3 linked regions of the Desulfosarcina ovata subsp. ovata genome follow. The protein of the gene in region 2 interacts with the protein of the main gene of each other region in a pairwise test. Links are inferred from orthologs where the notes say so. Each region holds a gene or a part of one and is shown on either strand. Other genes may lie near its edges. The genes, in order: tsaE, rlmB and GN112_RS05100.

Region 1 (3,155 bases), 6.5 Mb from region 2 along the record:
AAATGCATCATATCGCCATCTGGATCGATGCCATTTTGGGAACGGGACTGTCTTCAGATGTTCGCGGCTATTTCCGGTCGGCAATTGAATTTATCAATCAGATGCATCGTCCGGTTTTTGCCGTGGATATCGCCTCGGGTCTGAATGCCGACACCGGCCAGGCCTGCGGCGTCTGCATCGAGGCCGCCGCCACGGCCACGTTCGGATTTGCCAAGGCCGGCCACCTCACCTACCCGGGCCGCCGGCTTAGCGGCCGGCTGAAGGTGATCGAAATCGGCATCCCCCCCCACATGGCCGCCCAGGTGGGCTGCCATCAGCACCTGATCACCCCCATGGACTTGAAGCCTGCCCTGCCCCACCGCGATGCCACGGCGCATAAGGGCCATACCGGTCATCTTCTGGTGCTGGCCGGCAGCCCCGGAAAAACCGGTGCCGCCGCCATGACCGCCATGGGCGCCATGCGTGCCGGGGCCGGCCTGGTGACCCTGGGCGTTCCTCAATCGCTCAACCCGGTACTGGAAACCCTGGTCACGGAGGCCATGACCGTCGGCCTGGCCCAAACCGTCCAGGGGACCCTGGACGAATCCGCGTTTCAGACCGTCCAAGGCCTGATGGCCGACAAACGATGTCTGGCCGTGGGGCCTGGCCTGGGAACGGATCCATCTACCGGGCGGTTGCTTGGCCATCTGATTGAATCCGCCACGATGCCGCTGATTGTCGATGCGGACGGACTGAACCTGATCGCCGGGAATCTGTCGGTTCTCAGCAAAAAACAGGCACCCATGGTACTTACCCCCCACCCCGGGGAAATGGCCCGGCTATGCGGTCTGTCCACGGCCGACATTCAAAGGGATCGCGTTTCCCACGCCCGCGACTTTGCCCGGCAGCACGGAGTCCATCTGGTGCTCAAGGGAGCCGCCACTGTCATTGCCCGGCCGGATGGCCATGTTTTCATCAACCCCACCGGCAACCCGGGCATGGCGGCGGGTGGCATGGGCGATGTTCTCACCGGACTCATCGCTGGCCTGATCACCCAGGGGATAAACGTCTCGGCTGCTGCCCAGGCCGGCGTCTACCTGCACGGCGCAGCGGCCGACCAACTGGCCTGCAGCAAGGCCGCCACGGGTTATCTGGCCACGGAGGTACTTGATGCCGTGCCCGCAGCCATGCAGGCGCTGCGTAGCGGCGAAGACCTGCCGGACTGGCTGTTCACGGACGCGTTGTGCTACCCCATGGGACCTGACGACCAATGAACACGTCGTCCGCCTTGCCGTCTGACCCGAACCGGCGGACAGTGGAGACGCACACCGCCGACCAGACCATCGAACTGGGCCGTACCATCGGTCGGCGGCTGAACCAAAGGCTGGTTCTTTTCCTGTACGGTGACCTGGGCAGCGGCAAAACCGCCTTTGCCCAGGGGCTTGCCCGTGGCCTGGGCGTTCCTGACAGCATCGCCATCACCAGTCCCACCTACACCCTGGTCAACGAATATCCGGGCCGACTGCTCTTCTGCCATGTGGACCTGTATCGCCTGTCCGAACCGGTTGATCCGGATGAAATCGGCTTGATCGAGATTTTCGACCAGCCCGGCATCGTTGCCGTCGAGTGGCCCGAGCGGCTCCATCCATCGGATCATCCGCCCCGGCGTTTGGATTTTTTCTTCTCCCCAACCGGTGACAATAGCCGATCCATCCGAGTAATTGCATATGGACTTGACCTGGCGGATCTGTTAAAAGACATCCCCATTTGATTTTATTTCCTATCGCTGTGATACGTGGAACCATTCGAAAAGCACTGAAAGTGGAAAAAGTATGGCAATCGTCGTTCAAAAATTCGGCGGCACCTCGGTCGCCGACATCACCCGCATCCGCAATGTCGCCAACCGGGTTTTGAAAACCCATCATCAGGGGAATGACGTGGTGGTGATTCTCTCGGCCATGGCCGGCGTCACCGACCGCTTGCTCGGCCTGGCCAATGAAGCCACCGACGCCCCGGACCGGCGCGAACTGGACGTGCTGCTGGCCACCGGCGAGCAGACCACGGCAGCCATTCTGGCCATGATGCTCAAAGGTATGGGGGTTCAGGCACAATCCCTGCTGGGACACCAGGCCGAGGTGGTCACGGACTGTGAATACGGCAACGCGCGCATTCTCGAGATCGGTACCGATCGGATCAAACGCCTTCTGAAAGACCGAAAAATCGTTGTTGTGGCCGGTTTTCAGGGCATGGACATCAAGGGCAACATCACCACGCTGGGTCGCGGCGGTTCGGACACCTCGGCGGTGGCCATCGCGGCGGCGCTGAATGCCGATGTCTGCGAGATCTACACCGACGTGGATGGAATTTACACAGCGGACCCCAACATCTGCCCGAAGGCCAGAAAAATCAAGGTCATCTCCTATGACGAGATGCTCAACATGGCCAGTCTGGGCGCCAAGGTGCTGCAGATCCGCTCCGTCGGTTTCGCCAAAAAATACAACATCCCCGTTCATGTCCGCTCATCATTTTCAGAGGAGGAAGGCACCATGGTGGTAAACGAAGATTCCGGGATGGAGCAACTGGTTGTTTCGGGGGTCACTCACGATTTGAATCAGGCAAGGATCACTTTGAAAAAAGTCCCTGATCAGCCGGGTGTTGCAGCAAAAATATTCTCTCCCATCGCCGAAGCCGGCATTCTGGTGGACATGATCATCCAGAATACGCGTAGCGGCGGTCAGACGGACCTGACCTTCACCGTTCCCAAGGCCGATTGCACCAAGGCCCTGGAAATCGAGAAAAAAGTCGCCGCAACCATTGATGCCGAGGATGTCTTTGCCGACCCCAACATCGCCAAGGTGTCGGTAATCGGCGTGGGCATGAAAAATCATTCTGGTGTGGCGTCGCTGATGTTCAACGCCCTGGCCCGTGAAAACATCAACATCATCATGATCAGCACTTCTGAAATTCGCATCTCCTGCATCATTGAGGAAAAATATACGGAATTGGCCGTCCGGGTCCTGCACACGGCCTTCGGGCTGGACCGGGACGATTAGGCAGGCGGTGCCCACCAGGAAAACCGGAAGGGTTGGCCGGATGAAAGGGTTCACCCCTGAGCAAATTCGCTTTGTCCTGCTGGTCTGCGCCGCAGTGATCGCCGTTACGCTGTGGCGAATCAT
Region 2 (2,918 bases):
AAGGCGGCCAGCTGGCCCCGCCCGCCCGAGTGGTGATCGCGTGGATCACTCCCGGCAAACGATTCAAGGCCGGGAATTGAAACAGCTGGTTTTGCTCTCTTTTCAGCAGCAGCAAGGGACACCGACTCTCAACCGTTTTTTTCAACAGCATCGTCTTTGGAGCCGCCGAGGGTCACAGGGCCCTGGCCAGGGTGAGCAGATCAACCCGTTCGGCGCCGGCCTGCAAAAGCGTCCGGGCGCAGGCATCGGCAGTGGCGCCTGTGGTCAGCACATCGTCCACCAGCAGCACCCGTTTCCCGGCGGCCTGGCCGGGCTGCCTAACCCCAAAGGCATTTTTGATGTTCCTCCGGCGCTGCCGCCGGTCCATGCCGGTCTGGGGGGGCGTGGCCCGCCGGCGCACCAACAGATCGCGGACGATGGTGCCTCCGGTGGGGAGGTTCCAGTGCCGGATCAGCAGGTAAGCCTGGTTGAAACCGCGCTGGCGGAAACGCCGGCGGTGAAGGGGCACCGGTGCGACCAAATCGATCTCGCCTGGCTCCCAATGACGCCGGAAGACGTCCAGCAGCAAGTCACCCAGTGGGACGGCCAAGGCGACGATCCCCCTGAATTTCAGCGCATGAATGGCGGATCTCAGGGTTTCGTCGTAAATGCCCAGCGCACGGGCCCGGGTAAAGGCCCCCGGTCGCTCCAGGCAACGGCCGCACAGATGATTGTCGCCTTCCCGGCTTTTAAAAACCAGACCGCAGCGACTGCAAAAAGGCGAGGATACCGCCGTCCAGCGCTGACGACAGACCGGACAGAACTGATCGGCCAGGGCCTGGGACAGATCCGGGTCTGCCACGGCCCCGTCGGTTGCGGGCCGCTGTGAACCGCCGCGCAGGAACAGGTGACCGCAACGCCGGCAACAAAACGGGAAAAGGGCATCAATCGCGCTAAACAACCAGCGCCGAACCACCGGCCCGCCCATCGCCCGGCCCCTACCGCCAGTGTCTATTTCATCAGGCTGACAATCGCTTCGGCAAACTGGGAGTATTTGATTTTCTCTGCATTGGCCATCGGCCCCACCTCCTTCCTGAGAGGAAATGTTTGGTTCATCGTTCACCATTGGACGGTCAGTGCTGTTCATGCCGCTGACGATAGGTTTCAAAGAGCACCACCGCGGCGGCAGCCGAAGCGTTCAGCGAATCCACGCGGCCGCACAGAGGGATGGAGACCAGGAAATCGCACGCCTGCCGCACCAGCGGTCGCAGTCCCTTCTCCTCCCCGCCCACCACCAAAGCCAGGGGGCCTTGCAGATCGGCCTGGAAAACGGTTTGCTGCGCTTCCATGGCCAATCCGGCCACCCAAACGCCTTTTTTTTTCAGCCATTCGATGGCCTGGGTCAGGTTGGTCACCTGACAAAGCCGGGTGTGTTCCAGGGCACCGGCCGAGGCCTTGGACACCGCCGGGGTGGCCCCGGCGGCACGGTCCTTGGGAATCACCAGGGCATCGACCCCCGCGCAGTGCGCAGATCGCACGATCGCCCCCAGGTTGTGGGGATCTTTGATGCTGTCCAGAAGAACCAACAGGCAGCTGCCATCGCCACCGGTTTCGGGCAACGAGAGCGATTCCAGTGTCGCCATGGGCAACGGCGAGGCCGTCATGGCCACCCCCTGATGGTGGTCGCTGCCGCAGGCCGCGCGCAGCGCCTCTACCGTCACCGTCTGAACAGGGATACCGCGCGGTTGGGCCAGTTCGATGACGCGGCCCTGGCGCTCGGAGGGCACCTGGCGATCCATCATCACGGCATTGATGCGCCGCCGGCCGGCCATCAGCGCCTCCATCACCGGGTGGAAGCCGTATAATACCTCCCTGGCATTCGGTCCGGGCCGCCGCTGGCGGTTCTTGGGAACCATCTCAGTCGGCCTCACCTTTCAGGATGCGCACAAACCGGTCGATGGCCGCCGGCAAGTCATCGTTGACCACCACGTACCGGTAGCGTTCCTTCTGGGCGATTTCCGCCTTGGCATTGCGCAGTCGTTTTTCGATCACGTCCATGTCGTCCTGGCCGCGGGCGGTAAGCCGCTGGCGCAAAGCCGCCATGGAGGGGACCATGATAAAAATCGTGATGGTCTGCGGATACCGCTCGAGGATCTGCCGGGCGCCTTGGACGTCAATGTCCATGAGCACATCCCGCCCGGCGGCCAGATGGCCGTCGATAAAACGGGCCGAGGTACCGTAGTAGTTGTCGTGCACCTGGGCCCACTCCACCCACAGGCCTTTGTCAATGCCTTTTTGGAAATCCTCGCGGCTGACAAAGAAGTAATCGCGCCCGTCCTGCTCCCCGGAACGCGGTGGGCGGGTGGTCGAACTGACCGAGTAGACCAGGTCCGGCAATTGCTTACGGGCGGCCTGGCACAAGGTGCTCTTACCGGCACCCGACGGGGCCGAAACCACAAAAAGACGACCACTGCCAGCAGATTTATCCGGTGCGACCGGATCATTGGGGGCCATCGGGTCCATTCACACTCACCTTTTCCTTTTTCAAATCCTCGAACCGCTGGGCCACGGTTTCGAACTGGATCGCGGACAACACGATATGATTGCTGTCCATGACAATGATGGCCCGGGTCCGCCGTCCCTGGGTCGCATCCACCAGATGCCGCTGTTCGCGGGCCTCGTCCTTGAGCCGCTTCATGGGCGAGGAACTGGGGGAGACAATGGCCACCACCCGTTCGGCCACCACCGTGTTGCCGAAACCGATATTGAGCAGTTTTTTTTCCATGATCAGCGCTCCCCGATCCGCTCAGTGGGTCTACTCGACATTCTGAACCTGTTCGCGCAATTTCTCCAGCTCCGATTTCACCGCCACGATCGTGTGGGACATGCTCGCCTTGCCCGATTTGGAGCCCATGGTGTTGAACTCGCGGTTGAACTCC
Region 3 (3,040 bases), 6.5 Mb from region 2 along the record:
CGGCCATGGCCGAGAGAATCACCACCACGTCATTCCCCTGATGATGGGTTTTCAAAACCCGGTTGGCGACATTGCGGATGCGGGTGATGTCGGCGACCGAGGTGCCGCCGAATTTTTGAACGACGATTGCCATACTTTTTCCACTTTCAGTGCTTTTCGAATGGTTCCACGTATCACAGCGATAGGAAATAAAATCAAATGGGGATGTCTTTTAACAGATCCGCCAGGTCAAGTCCATATGCAATTACTCGGATGGATCGGCTATTGTCACCGGTTGGGGAGAAGAAAAAATCCAAACGCCGGGGCGGATGATCCGATGGATGGAGCCGCTCGGGCCACTCGACGGCAACGATGCCGGGCTGGTCGAAAATCTCGATCAAGCCGATTTCATCCGGATCAACCGGTTCGGACAGGCGATACAGGTCCACATGGCAGAAGAGCAGTCGGCCCGGATATTCGTTGACCAGGGTGTAGGTGGGACTGGTGATGGCGATGCTGTCAGGAACGCCCAGGCCACGGGCAAGCCCCTGGGCAAAGGCGGTTTTGCCGCTGCCCAGGTCACCGTACAGGAAAAGAACCAGCCTTTGGTTCAGCCGCCGACCGATGGTACGGCCCAGTTCGATGGTCTGGTCGGCGGTGTGCGTCTCCACTGTCCGCCGGTTCGGGTCAGACGGCAAGGCGGACGACGTGTTCATTGGTCGTCAGGTCCCATGGGGTAGCACAACGCGTCCGTGAACAGCCAGTCCGGCAGGTCTTCGCCGCTACGCAGCGCCTGCATGGCTGCGGGCACGGCATCAAGTACCTCCGTGGCCAGATAACCCGTGGCGGCCTTGCTGCAGGCCAGTTGGTCGGCCGCTGCGCCGTGCAGGTAGACGCCGGCCTGGGCAGCAGCCGAGACGTTTATCCCCTGGGTGATCAGGCCAGCGATGAGTCCGGTGAGAACATCGCCCATGCCACCCGCCGCCATGCCCGGGTTGCCGGTGGGGTTGATGAAAACATGGCCATCCGGCCGGGCAATGACAGTGGCGGCTCCCTTGAGCACCAGATGGACTCCGTGCTGCCGGGCAAAGTCGCGGGCGTGGGAAACGCGATCCCTTTGAATGTCGGCCGTGGACAGACCGCATAGCCGGGCCATTTCCCCGGGGTGGGGGGTAAGTACCATGGGTGCCTGTTTTTTGCTGAGAACCGACAGATTCCCGGCGATCAGGTTCAGTCCGTCCGCATCGACAATCAGCGGCATCGTGGCGGATTCAATCAGATGGCCAAGCAACCGCCCGGTAGATGGATCCGTTCCCAGGCCAGGCCCCACGGCCAGACATCGTTTGTCGGCCATCAGGCCTTGGACGGTCTGAAACGCGGATTCGTCCAGGGTCCCCTGGACGGTTTGGGCCAGGCCGACGGTCATGGCCTCCGTGACCAGGGTTTCCAGTACCGGGTTGAGCGATTGAGGAACGCCCAGGGTCACCAGGCCGGCCCCGGCACGCATGGCGCCCATGGCGGTCATGGCGGCGGCACCGGTTTTTCCGGGGCTGCCGGCCAGCACCAGAAGATGACCGGTATGGCCCTTATGCGCCGTGGCATCGCGGTGGGGCAGGGCAGGCTTCAAGTCCATGGGGGTGATCAGGTGCTGATGGCAGCCCACCTGGGCGGCCATGTGGGGGGGGATGCCGATTTCGATCACCTTCAGCCGGCCGCTAAGCCGGCGGCCCGGGTAGGTGAGGTGGCCGGCCTTGGCAAATCCGAACGTGGCCGTGGCGGCGGCCTCGATGCAGACGCCGCAGGCCTGGCCGGTGTCGGCATTCAGACCCGAGGCGATATCCACGGCAAAAACCGGACGATGCATCTGATTGATAAATTCAATTGCCGACCGGAAATAGCCGCGAACATCTGAAGACAGTCCCGTTCCCAAAATGGCATCGATCCAGATGGCGATATGATGCATTTGTGATTGGTGGGCCTTGAAAGCGGCGATGTCGGCCATTTCAACCACCGTCACGCCCATGCGGTCGATAAGGGCCAGGTTGGTTGCTGCATCGCCCTGAACCCGGCTGCGCTCGGCCAGCAGAAAGACGGTTACCGGAATGCCTTTCTGATGAAGATAGCGGGCCATGACAAATCCATCGCCGCCGTTGTTTCCGCGTCCTGCGGCAACACCCACACTGCCGGGTTGGCGGTGGAAAAGGGTGTCCAGAAAGAACGCCGTTGCTCCCCGGCCGGCGTTCTCCATGAGAACCCGGCCGGGTATACCGAAAGATTCGATGGTTGCACGATCCATGCGCTGCATTTCATCAGCGGTTACCAGATACATACCCTTGCTCCTTGGGTTAAAGGCCGTTAATCAGATTCCGCATATCCCTGACGGCCCGGTCCATACCGACCAGTACGGCCCGGGAAACGATGCTGTGGCCGATACAGTAGGTATTGATTTCCGTTACGCCGGTAAAGGCCTTAATTGTGGTGATATCGAGACCACGGCCGGCGCTGATGTCCAGTTTGAGCTTTTTGGCCAGCTTGACGGCATCGATGATTTTGGCAAACGCCTGCCTTTGTTTCGTGGCACCGGTTGCTTCGCAGAACGTTTTTGTGCTGATCGCAATACCATTGGCCCCCGCCTGGTGGGCCAGCTTGATCTGCTCCGGCTCGGGGTTGATGAGGATATTGACGGGAATCCCATTGTTTTGCAGCGCACCGATGGTTTCCTCCATGGATTTGCTGTGTACGATCAGGTCAAGGCTTCCGTCGGAAGCGACCTCCTGGCGGCTTTCCGGAACCAGCGTTACCCGCTCCGGACGAACATCCAGGGCGATCCCCACCATTTCCGAGGTGGCCGCCATTTCCAGAATCAGTTGGGTCTGAATCACCCTGCGCAGCAGTCGGACATCCCGGTCCTGGATGGTGCGCCGATCCTCTCTCAGGTGGCAGACAATGCCGTCCGCACCGGCCAGTTCGGCAAGCAGGGCCGCGGCGATGGGATCCGGGGTGGCCGCCTGACTGGCTTCCCGCAACGTGGCGACACGATCAATGTTGACAGCCAGACCGG

The links.
Region 1: the proteins of rlmB (region 2) and tsaE interact in binary tests that used the Escherichia coli proteins (3 or more experiments, as listed by UniProt). The link is inferred for Desulfosarcina ovata subsp. ovata from one-to-one orthologs.
Region 3: the proteins of rlmB (region 2) and GN112_RS05100 interact in binary tests that used the Escherichia coli proteins (3 or more experiments, as listed by UniProt). The link is inferred for Desulfosarcina ovata subsp. ovata from one-to-one orthologs.

Annotation. Positions count from the first base shown.
Region 1 is NZ_AP021879.1:1,151,418-1,154,572, forward strand. Bases 1-2,999 are described here. They hold tsaE (tRNA (adenosine(37)-N6)-threonylcarbamoyltransferase complex ATPase subunit type 1 TsaE), read left to right. Parts: upstream 1-1,249; coding sequence 1,250-1,750; downstream 1,751-2,999. Other genes in these bases: GN112_RS05100 (NAD(P)H-hydrate dehydratase), read left to right, coding at 1-1,253; GN112_RS05110 (aspartate kinase), read left to right, coding at 1,812-2,999. In the rest of the region: more of GN112_RS05110, read left to right, coding at 3,000-3,032. UniProt on the Escherichia coli protein: Required for the formation of a threonylcarbamoyl group on adenosine at position 37 (t(6)A37) in tRNAs that read codons beginning with adenine.
Region 2 is NZ_AP021879.1:7,620,465-7,623,382, reverse strand. Bases 5-2,766 are described here. They hold rlmB (23S rRNA (guanosine(2251)-2'-O)-methyltransferase RlmB), read right to left. Parts: upstream 1,896-2,766; coding sequence 1,113-1,895; downstream 5-1,112. Other genes in these bases: GN112_RS33450 (DUF370 domain-containing protein), read right to left, coding at 2,480-2,764; gmk (guanylate kinase), read right to left, coding at 1,897-2,502; GN112_RS33465 (ComF family protein), read right to left, coding at 173-967; GN112_RS33470 (purine nucleoside phosphorylase YfiH/LACC1 family protein), read right to left, coding at 5-151. Also shown: more of GN112_RS33470, read right to left, coding at 1-4; GN112_RS33445 (YicC/YloC family endoribonuclease), read right to left, coding at 2,795-2,918. UniProt on the Escherichia coli protein: Specifically methylates the ribose of guanosine 2251 in 23S rRNA.
Region 3 is NZ_AP021879.1:1,150,322-1,153,361, reverse strand. The notes cover bases 1-2,884. They hold GN112_RS05100 (NAD(P)H-hydrate dehydratase), read right to left. Parts: upstream 2,309-2,884; coding sequence 692-2,308; downstream 1-691. Other genes in these bases: GN112_RS05095 (pyridoxine 5'-phosphate synthase), read right to left, coding at 2,325-2,884; tsaE (tRNA (adenosine(37)-N6)-threonylcarbamoyltransferase complex ATPase subunit type 1 TsaE), read right to left, coding at 195-695; GN112_RS05110 (aspartate kinase), read right to left, coding at 1-133. In the rest of the region: more of GN112_RS05095, read right to left, coding at 2,885-3,040. UniProt on the Escherichia coli protein: Bifunctional enzyme that catalyzes the epimerization of the S- and R-forms of NAD(P)HX and the dehydration of the S-form of NAD(P)HX at the expense of ADP, which is converted to AMP.